DNA from 3 places in the Arthrobacter russicus genome. Region 3 is predicted to be linked to each of the others. Evidence: riboswitches for the same ligand, from Rfam matches in the RefSeq annotation. Region 3 holds a riboswitch; each other region holds the start of a gene.

Region 1 (3,269 bases), 720 kb from region 3:
GCCTGGCTCATCCCGCGGGCCCGGTAGACCAAGACCAGTTCATTGGCGTTGATGTCCAGTGCCTTGGCCGCAGTCAGCGTGATCCGGGTCGGCCGTGAAGCGTCGAGCAGCTCGCGTTGCGAGCGGACCGAGACGTATTCGCCGGCTCCCATGGAGAGCGCACCGGCCAGCAGCCCGGCAATGCCGGACAGCAGCACCAGATGGGTTTCGACCCCGGCTCCGGCCATGCCCATCACGAGGGAGAGATTGCTGACCAGGCCGTCATTGGCGCCGAAGACGGCGGCCCGGAAAGTGCCGGACAGGCGATTGCGGCCACGGGTCGCCAGACCGCGGACCACTTCTTCGTGGATGGCCTCGTCGGCGGCCATGGTCGCGGTCGCGTCCAAGTCCTTCGAGTACGGCGAATGCGATTCGGAACGTTGCGCCAGGGCGAGCACGAAGACCGAGCCGAGGTGCCGGGCCAGGAACCCCAGCATCCGGCTGTTCAGCGATGCCTTGCGGGTTTTTCCGGCGTGCTCGCCGAGAAGCCGGAGCCAATGCGCTTCATGGCGTTTTTCCGCTTCGGCGAGGGCCAGCAGGATGTCCCGTTCTTCGCCTTCGCGTTTGGTGGCCAGCGCCCGGTAGACCGCGGCTTCGGCCCGCTCGTCGGCCAGGTAGGTCTGCCAGCGGCGGATTTGGGCCGGAGTGGGTTCCGGCTCGGCTGCTGGTCCGGGGCTGGGTTGGGCTGGGTGTGCAGACACGTTCTCTCCTCGGGTCAGCCCTCACTTTAGCCGTTATCGGCCGGGAGAATCGGCTGGGATTCCTCAGCCGCAAGCTTCGGCGTGCCTCAACCTCGGTTGGACCTGCTGCCGGGGCTTCCAGATAGCGACCTGACATTTGGCTAGCGCTTTGTCGCGCAGCAGGCTATCCGAAGTGCGAGCGGCTATCCGAAACCGTGCTCAGCTCGGGGGCTTCGCCGCAGAGCGGGAAAACCCGTTCTTCGCCCGCCCGGCACCCGGTCCTAGCGACCGTGACCGTGAGCGTCGATTGCTCCGGATGCCAGCGGCTCGGCTGCACCGGATTGGCCAGCGCGCTGAGCAGCGCCGCCGGTTCGGCGACCCAGAAACTGCGCCATTCGCCGTCGTGCAGGAACGCGACGGTGCCGAGATTGACCTCGACGGCGGGGAGGACGACGCGGAAACCAGACACCGGCGTGCCTTTCGGAGGTGCTCTTACCCGCCGGGTTTGTCTCGCGGCCCGCCGGGTCGCTTCGTCATCCGAGCCACCCTTGAACATGGGGTTGGCGTGCGGCCAGTCGGAGCTTTGCCTGCCGGGCAGGACGACCGCATCTCATGAAGCACTTTCACCTTAGACCCGCGCCGCGCTGCAGCGCGCAATATTACGCCGGGTTTTTCCCGGTCGTCGCGGCGACGGCTTCCGGTTTGGCGACCGCGCCCTCCAAGCGCAGATTCCAGGCCCGGATCACCGGTTCCGGGGTGCGTGGCGTGGCCAAAGAGACCACGATGTAGACCAGCAGCGAAGCGCCCAGGCCGAAGTAGATCGGCTCATTTGCGTAGATGCCGTCCTCGCTGGGGATCGCACCGGTGGCGAAGAGCACCAGCAGCACGATGGTCACCACGGCTCCCACCGCCATCGAGGCGGCGGCAGCCACTCCGGTGCCGCGCTTCCAGGCCAGGCCGCCGATGATCGCCACGAGCAGCCCGCCGACCAGGATGTCGTAGGCGATGGTCAAGGCGGAGACCACGTCCTTGACCAGAACTGCGATCACGATCGCGAGCACGCCCAGGCCCAGCACCCAGAACCGGTTCGCCCGGACGTCGTGCTCGGGATTGGCTGAATCTTCGGTAGTGACCCGCTTGCCGAACCAGCTGGCCACGAAGGGCAGCACATCGGCCCGGGCCACGGTGGCGGCCGCGATGAGTGCACCGGAGGCGGTGGACATCATGGCGGCCACGGCGGCGGCAAGGACCAGCCCGCCCAGCCCGATCGGCAACAAGTTGGAGGCAACCTCGGCGTAGACCGCGTCCTTGCCGCCGGCTGCGATGTCGATGTCCGGCAGGGCCACCCGGGCGGCCATGCCGATCAGCGCGCCGGCCACGCCGTACAGGATGCAGTAGATGCCCGCGGTGGTGCCGCCCCAGCGGGCGACGGCGGGCGATTTCGCGGTGAACACACGCTGCCAGATGTCCTGGCCGATCAGCAGGCCGAGCGTGTAGACCACGAAATAGGTGATGATGGTCTGCACGCCGATGCCGTCGAGTTGGAAGAAGCTCTCCTTGACCCGGTCCCGGATCGAATCGAAGCCGCCCTGCTGGTTGGCCGCGGACAGGGCGAAGGGCAGCATCAGGCCGAAAACGCCGAGCGTCTTGATCACGAATTGCGCCATGTCGGCGAGGGTGATCGACCACATGCCGCCGATGGTCGAATAGACCAGCACGATCGCGCCGCCGACCGCGATCGCGGCCCAGCGCTCCCAACCGAAGAGCACCACGAAGACCGTGGCGTAGGCGCTGGTCGAGGTGGCGCAGAGCATCAGGGTGTAGGCCAGCATCACGATCGAGGAGGTTTGGGTGGCCTTGTGCCCGTAGCGCAGGCTCAGCATTTGGGAGACCGTGTAGATCTTCAGTTTCTGGATGGTTCCGGCGAATGCCAGGCTGAGCAGCAGCACGCCGACGCCGATCGCGACCACCAGCCAGAGGCCGGAGATGCCCTTGCTGTAACCCAGGCCCACGCCGCCCACGGTGGATGCGCCGCCGAGCACGACGGCGGCCATGGTCCCGGTGTAGAGCAGCGGACCCAGGCGGCGGCCAGCGACCAGGAAGTCGGCGTTGTTCTTGGTGCGGCTTTTACCCCAGAAGCCGAACAACAGCATGCCCAGCAAGTACGCGACCACAATGGCGATGTTGACGATGTTCTGCGCGTCCATGCGGGCCCCTAGCGAAGTGATCAAGCAGCAATGAAATTGCCTGATAGAAAACTAATGTTGCTTGGTAGGCTATTGTGTGATCCGGCTTACAGTCAAACGTTACGCGCGCCGTAGGATGCTTCGAGTGTAGTGGACGCAGACTGGACGGTACCAAAGACAACGGAGGGACGACGCGATGAAGGCATTGCCAGTGGAGCCGAACGCGGGCCCGGTGCAGATCGGCTCACGGATCCGGGCCGCCCGCCAAGCGCAGCGTTTCACGATTGAACAGGTCGCTGAGGCGAGCGGCCTGACCAAAGGCTTCCTGAGCCGGGTCGAACGGGATCTGACCTCGCCGTCGGTT
Region 2 (3,269 bases), 100 kb from region 3:
CCGCGAATATTTCGATCTCACCTACCAGCTGCTCGGCAACTTCTTCGCCTTGGTGCCGGTGGCCCTGGTGCTCTATCTGCTCTGGCAGCCCGGGCGCAGCAGCTTCGAACGGCTCGGCTTCGATTTCGCCAAGCCGGGGCGGGACCTGCTGTGGGGCTTCGGGCTGCTGGTTCTGATCGGGGCGCCGTCGTTGTTGCTCTACGCGGCGGGCCGTGGTTTGGGCGTGACCGCGCAAATCGTGCCCAATTCGCTCCAGGACTATTGGTGGACCGTGCCGGTGCTGATCATCTCGGCGCTGCGCAACGCGGTGGTCGAGGAGGTCATCGTGGTCGGTTACTTGCTGGACCGGCTGTCCGGATTGGGCTGGCGGATCTGGCCGGCGATCGTGGTCAGCGCATTGCTGCGCGGCAGCTACCACCTCTACCAGGGCTTCGGACCATTTTTGGGCAATGTCCTGATGGGGCTGATTTTCGGCTGGCTCTACTCCAAAACCAAACGGGTGATGCCCTTGGTCATCGCGCACAGCCTGCTGGACATCGCAGCCTTCACCTTCAGCCGGCAACTCGGCTTCGGCTGAGCCCCGGGCCGATCGGCCGGGTTCAGACCGTGACCGGGCCCCGGGCCGTGTCGAAAGTGACGCTCATGATGCCGGGCGTGCCGTGCGGTGCAATCCATTCCACGGCCACGTCCTCGAGCGGCTTGTCCACGCACTCGCCGAGCCATTCGGTCACCCGCTCCGCGGAACCGGCGATGGTCAGGCTGGCCAGCGAGACCGTCCCGGGTTCTGCCTGCGAAGGGTGCAAGGCGGGATCGCCTTCCCATTTGAGCAAGTAGGGGACCTGCGGATCGGCGATCAGGCCTTTGATGCCGATCTGCTGCCAGACGAGTTCCCGGCCGTCCGGGAACTTGCGGTTCCCGGGCACTGCGGATCGGCCCAGCCGGGCTTCGAACGGGGAGAGGTCTTCGACTTCCACGCACCAGCCCATCCATCCGCCACCGGCGCTCGACCGGGCACGGACCGCTTGGCCGAAGGGTGCTTTGTCCGAAGCCGGATGATCCAGGACCTCGACCACTTCGATGTAATGGCGGGCCGTCAACGGAATGATCATGTTCCTGGTGCCGAAGCGCGGATGGATGCCTCCGCGTACTGCTTTGACGCCCAGCGCAGCGGCAATCCGCTCGGTGGTGGCAGTCAGTCCGTCGGGGTCACAAGCGTAAGAAACGTGGTCCATGCGCATGCTCATATCCTTGCACTTTGTGACATCCGTCTCGACTTAGGGTGACCTAAGCAACAAGTCTGCGAAGGTCGCGGGTCAGCAGCGTCCCGCAAGCGGAATCGTCACACCCCGTCACGGACTTGAACTGGCCCCGGACGCCTGCGCAAACTGGATCCAGGTCACGAGTGCCAGCAATGTCTTGACCAGACGCCTGCCCCGGCTTGCTGGACGGCAACCCTCCACCGCGGCGGGGTGCCCCGGGTGAAGACCAGGCCCTGGCCATCCGGCCAAGGCAAACGCGGGTCGATGCATCGTACCCGGCTGTCCGGGCGGAGCTTGCCGACCGTACGGCCGACGCCGAACATCGGGCCCCTTCAGATTGAGGAGTGCCTTGTGAGCAATGGTTGGTCATTCGAAACCCGGCAGATCCACGTCGGCCAAACGCCTGATGCAGCGACTGGAGCACGGGCGCTGCCGATCTACCAGACCACGTCGTTCGTCTTCCCGAGCGCGCAAAGCGCCGCGGACCGCTTCGCCCTGGCTGAACTCGAGCCGATCTACACCAGGATCGGCAATCCCACCCAAGACGCCGTCGAGCAGCGGATCGCCAGCCTGGAAGGCGGCGTCGGGGCCTTGCTCCTGGCGTCCGGGCAGGCCGCCGCGACGCTCGCGGTGCTGAACATCGCCGAAGCCGGCGACCACATCGTCTCCAGCCCGAGCCTCTACGGCGGCACCTACAACCTGTTCGCCCACACGCTGAAGAAGTTCGGCGTCGAGGTGTCCTTCGTCGACGATCCGGACGACCTGGAACACTGGCGTGCCGCGGTGCGGCCCAATACCAAGCTGTTCTTCGGCGAAGTGGTTTCCAACCCGAGGCAGGACATCCTGGATCTGGAAGGGGTCAGCGCGGTCGCGCACGAAGCCGGGGTGCCGCTGATCGTGGACAACACCCTGGCCACGCCTTATCTGATCCGGCCGCTCGAGTGGGGCGCGGACATCGTGGTGCATTCGGCGACCAAGTACCTGGGCGGCCACGGCGCCGCGATCGCCGGTGTGATCGTGGACGGCGGACGTTTCGACTTCGGCAAGGACCCGGCGAAATTCCCGGGGCTGAATACCCCAGACGAGTCGTACCACGGTCTGGTGTTCGCCCGGGACCTGGGCGTGGGCAGCGCCTTGGGCGCCAACCTCGCGTACATCTTGAAGGCCCGGGTGCAGCTGTTGCGCGATTTGGGTTCGGCAGTGTCGCCGTTCAATGCCTTCCTGATCGCGCAGGGCCTGGAGACCTTGAGCTTGCGGGTCGAACGGCATGTGGCCAATGCGGTCCAGGTCGCACAATGGCTCAGCGAGCATCCTGCGGTGGAGTCGGTGGCCTACGCCGGGCTGCCGTCCAGCCCGTGGTACCAGCGGGGCCGCAAATACGGTCCGAACGGCACCGGTGCGGTGCTGGCTTTCCAGATCAGCGGCGGCGCGGAGGCCGGCAAGAAATTCGTGGACGGCCTCGAACTGCATTCGCATGTGGCCAACATCGGCGACGTCCGTTCCCTGGTGATCCATCCCGCGTCGACCACGCACTCGCAGCTGACCCCGGAACAACAGCTGGCCGCCGGGGTGAACCCGGGGCTGGTGCGGCTTTCCGTGGGTCTGGAGAACATCGTGGACATCCTGGCCGATCTGGAGGCCGGCTTCCGCGCGGCGAAGGGTTGAAACGCATGGTGACATCGGATCTGGAGACCGCAGCGGTGCCGGAGCTGCCGGCACGGCAACCCGCCGTCGCGCGCGGCGACGGGCTACTGCGCGACCGGCAGATCGGCAACCTCGGGCTGGAGAGCGGCCTTGAGCTCCCCGGGGTGCGGATCGCCTATGAAAGCTGGGGGCGGCTGAACCCGGATGCTTCCAATGCGGTGCTGATCCAGCACGCACTCACCGGAAGCACGCACGTGGCACGCGGCGACAGCGACGAAGCCGGTTGGTGGGACGGCTTGGTCGGTCCGGGGCAGGCGATCGACACGGAACGCTATTTCGTCGTGGCCGCCAACCTCCTGGGCGGCT
Region 3 (3,269 bases):
AAGACCGGCGGACGCTGTTGCGTCGTTCCGCCGACGATACCGATCCGGTGGAACGGGTTCTGGTGGCCAATGCGGACCAATTGGTGATCGTGGTTGCGGCGGCCAATCCGGAACCGCGCACCGGGTTCATCGACCGGGCTCTGGTCGCCGCTTACGACGCTGGTCTGGACCCGCTCCTGCTGATCACCAAAACCGATGTCAAAGACCCGGCGGAACTGCTGGCGCACTATGAGCAACTCGATTTCACCATCGTGCTGAGCCGAACCGTCGGGCAGGGTTCGGCGCAACCCGGCGAGCACCGCACGGCGCATCTGGAGAGCGATGCGGTGGAACGTCTGAGCGAACACCTGGCCGGGAAAGTCTCGGTTCTGGTGGGCCACTCCGGCGTCGGCAAATCCACCATGGTCAACGCGCTGACCGGCTCGAACCGGGCCACCGGCGGAGTCAACGCGGTCACCGGCCGCGGCCGGCACACCTCGTCCTCGGCCTTGGCGTTGAAACTCGTCGATGTGCAGACCGGCGAGCCCAGCCCGGGCAGCTGGATCATCGACACGCCCGGCATCCGCTCCTTCGGCCTGGCCTTGGTCGATCCAAACCGGATTCTGCGCGCGTTCCCCGACCTGGAACCCGGCATCGAGGACTGCCCGCGCGGCTGCAAGCACGACGACGACGCACCGGAATGCGGTTTGGACGGCTGGGTGTCCGCCGGGCACGCCGGTGACAGCGGGCCGGCCCGGCTGGCCTCCTTCCGGCGGCTCCTGGCAGCGGTTTCCGGAAGCCCCACGGCCACGAACTGAGCTGGTTCCAGAGCCGGCCGGTGCCGCGAAATACCCGGAAAAAGCCGGAATCAGGATAGCGTTGGAGCTATGAATTTCGCGCCGCAAGGCTACAACGATGATCTGCGCCTGGCGCACGTGCTGGCAGACTCAGTCGACGCCCAGACCATGGACCGGTTCAAGGCCCTGGATTTGCGGATCGAGACCAAGCCGGACCTGACCCCGGTCACCGACGCGGACAAGGGCGCCGAAGAAGCGATCCGCAGCCAGCTTTCCCGGGCCCGGCCCCGGGATGCGATTCTGGGCGAGGAATTCGGCAGCATCGGCCATGGCCCGCGACGCTGGATCATCGACCCGATCGACGGCACCAAAAACTTCGTCCGCGGCGTGCCGGTATGGGCCACTTTGATCTGCCTGGTCGACGAAGGCGTACCAGTAGTCGGCGTGGTCAGCGCCCCGGCTCTGGGCAAACGCTGGTGGGCTTCCAAGGGGACCGGCGCCTTCACCGGCAAGTCCTTGGCCGCGGCCAGCCGGCTCAAAGTCTCCAATGTTTCGAAACTCTCCGACGCCTCGATGTCCTATTCTTCGTTGAAAGGTTGGCGGGAACGCGGGAACCTCGACGAATTCACCAGCTTGATGGACTCGACGTGGCGGACCCGCGCCTATGGCGATTTCTGGTCCTATTGCCTGGTCGCCGAAGGCGCCGTGGACATTGCCTGCGAACCGGAGCTGAATTTGTACGATATGGCCGCCCTGGTGCCAATCGTCACCGAGGCCGGAGGCCGGTTCACCTCGCTCGAAGGCGCCGATGGCCCCTTCGGCGGCAACGCTCTGGCGACCAACGGCATCCTCCATTCCGAGGTGCTGCAGATGCTCAACCCGAATCTGGATCCGCTGCTCTGAACCGCAAGGCGCCCTGGATCCGCGGGGCCGGGATTGTTGCGTAACACTTTGTCCCGGTCCGCGGAACTCCTCTAGGCTGGTGCCAGGTCACGAGTGCCAGCGTCAAACCCCGGTTTGCTGGCCGGCAACCCTCCTTTCGCGGCGGGGTGCCCCGGGTGACGACCTGGCCGGACCGGTGCGGTCCCGGCAAGCGCGGATCCCCGGTGCCCCGGTTGTTGTGCCGGGCCAGGGATTCTCAACAGACGAGGTCCCATGAGCATTTCCATTCTCGAAAATCCCGAATCCACCGCCGTTTCCGCAGATCAGGCTTTGTTGGCCGTGGTCGGCGCGGACTTGCAGGCTCCGCTGATCCAGGGCGGGCAGCGGCGCTATGTGAATCTCGACTACGCCGCCTCGGCTCCTGCGGTGAGTGCTGTCGCGGATTACTTGCAGGAAATCCTGCCGTACTACGCGAGCGTGCACCGGGGAGCCGGATTCGCGTCCCAAATCAGCACCTCGGTCTACGAGAACGCGCGCAACATCGTGCGGGATTTCGTCGGCGGCCGCCCCGACGACGCGGTGATCTTCACCCGGAACACCACCGACGCGCTCAATCTGCTGGCCCGTTGCCTACCGGAGCCCGGATCGGTCGGCGGCGGCGATGTGCTGTACCTGGACATCGAGCACCACGCCAACCTCCTGCCATGGCAAGCCCTGCCGCACCGCAGCGTACTGGCGGCCGATTCGATCGCGGAGACCATCGCGGTGCTGGAAAGCGAATTCGCCGCCGGACCGGTCGCATTGCTGGCCGTGACCGGCGCTTCCAACGTCACCGGGGAAATCCTGCCGATCGCCGAATTGGCGGCCTTGGCACACCGCCACGGTGCCCGGATCGTGGTCGATGCGGCGCAATTGGCACCGCACCGCAGGATCGACTTGGCCGGCTCCGGCGTGGACTACCTCGCCTTTTCCGGGCACAAGCTCTACGCCCCCTTCGGTTCCGGTGTTCTGATCGGCCGGCCGGACTGGTTGGACTCCGGGCTGCCCAATCTGTTCGGCGGCGGAGCCGTCCGGGAAGTCCGACTGGATTCGGTCAGTTGGGCGGACGGGCCGGCCCGGCATGAAGGCGGCACCCCGAATGTGCTCGGCGCAGCGACCTTGGCGCACGCGGCAGAAGTCCTGGCCGGCTTGGACCAGACCGACTGGCAGCAGCACGAGGAATCGTTGCGCAGCGCCCTGGTCTCGGCCTTGGAAGCGATTCCGGGAGTCCAAGTGCACCGCTTGTTCCGGGACTCGGCGGACTATCCGGGCAGCGGCAGCATCGGCGTGGTGAACTTTTCGATCGAAGGGTACGACGCCGGTTTGGCCGCAGCGTTCCTCTCCGCCGAGTTCGCGGTGGGCGTACGCGACGGCCGCTTCTGCGCCCATCCCCTGCTGCGCCGGTTGGGCTTGCCGTCCGGTTCGCTGCGGGCCAGCTTCGGCGTCGGCTCCCGGCTGGAGGACGTGCAGCGCCTCGCCGACGGCGTCCGGCAACTGGTCGAGACCGGCCCCGCCGCCGACTATGTGGTCGATGCCGGACGCTGGGTCCCGGCGGACGACTTCCGGGAATTC

The links. Region 3 has a riboswitch for S-adenosylmethionine ahead of JOE69_RS03830 (aminotransferase class V-fold PLP-dependent enzyme). Riboswitches for the same ligand answer to the same signal wherever they lie in the genome.
Region 1: linked by a shared signal. The riboswitch ahead of JOE69_RS07205 (hypothetical protein) and the one ahead of JOE69_RS03830 (aminotransferase class V-fold PLP-dependent enzyme) in region 3 are both predicted to bind S-adenosylmethionine.
Region 2: linked by a shared signal. The riboswitch ahead of JOE69_RS04315 (bifunctional o-acetylhomoserine/o-acetylserine sulfhydrylase) and the one ahead of JOE69_RS03830 (aminotransferase class V-fold PLP-dependent enzyme) in region 3 are both predicted to bind S-adenosylmethionine.

The regions. Positions count from the first base shown of each region.
Region 1 is NZ_JAVDQF010000001.1:1,532,697-1,535,965, reverse strand. Features, by position in the region: gene JOE69_RS07210 (VIT1/CCC1 transporter family protein) at 1-740, opposite strand, end outside; gene JOE69_RS07205 (hypothetical protein) at 904-1,188, opposite strand; SAM riboswitch class IV at 1,203-1,337, opposite strand; gene JOE69_RS07200 (sodium:solute symporter family protein) at 1,379-2,926, opposite strand; gene JOE69_RS07195 (cupin domain-containing protein) at 3,102-3,269, shown strand, end outside.
Region 2 is NZ_JAVDQF010000001.1:913,672-916,940, reverse strand. Features, by position in the region: gene JOE69_RS04325 (CPBP family intramembrane glutamic endopeptidase) at 1-577, shown strand, start outside; gene JOE69_RS04320 (VOC family protein) at 600-1,244, opposite strand; SAM riboswitch class IV at 1,395-1,522, shown strand; gene JOE69_RS04315 (bifunctional o-acetylhomoserine/o-acetylserine sulfhydrylase) at 1,611-2,924, shown strand; gene metX (homoserine O-acetyltransferase MetX) at 2,930-3,269, shown strand, end outside.
Region 3 is NZ_JAVDQF010000001.1:813,083-816,351, forward strand. Features, by position in the region: gene rsgA (ribosome small subunit-dependent GTPase A) at 1-797, shown strand, start outside; gene hisN (histidinol-phosphatase) at 867-1,679, shown strand; SAM riboswitch class IV at 1,765-1,878, shown strand; gene JOE69_RS03830 (aminotransferase class V-fold PLP-dependent enzyme) at 1,932-3,269, shown strand, end outside.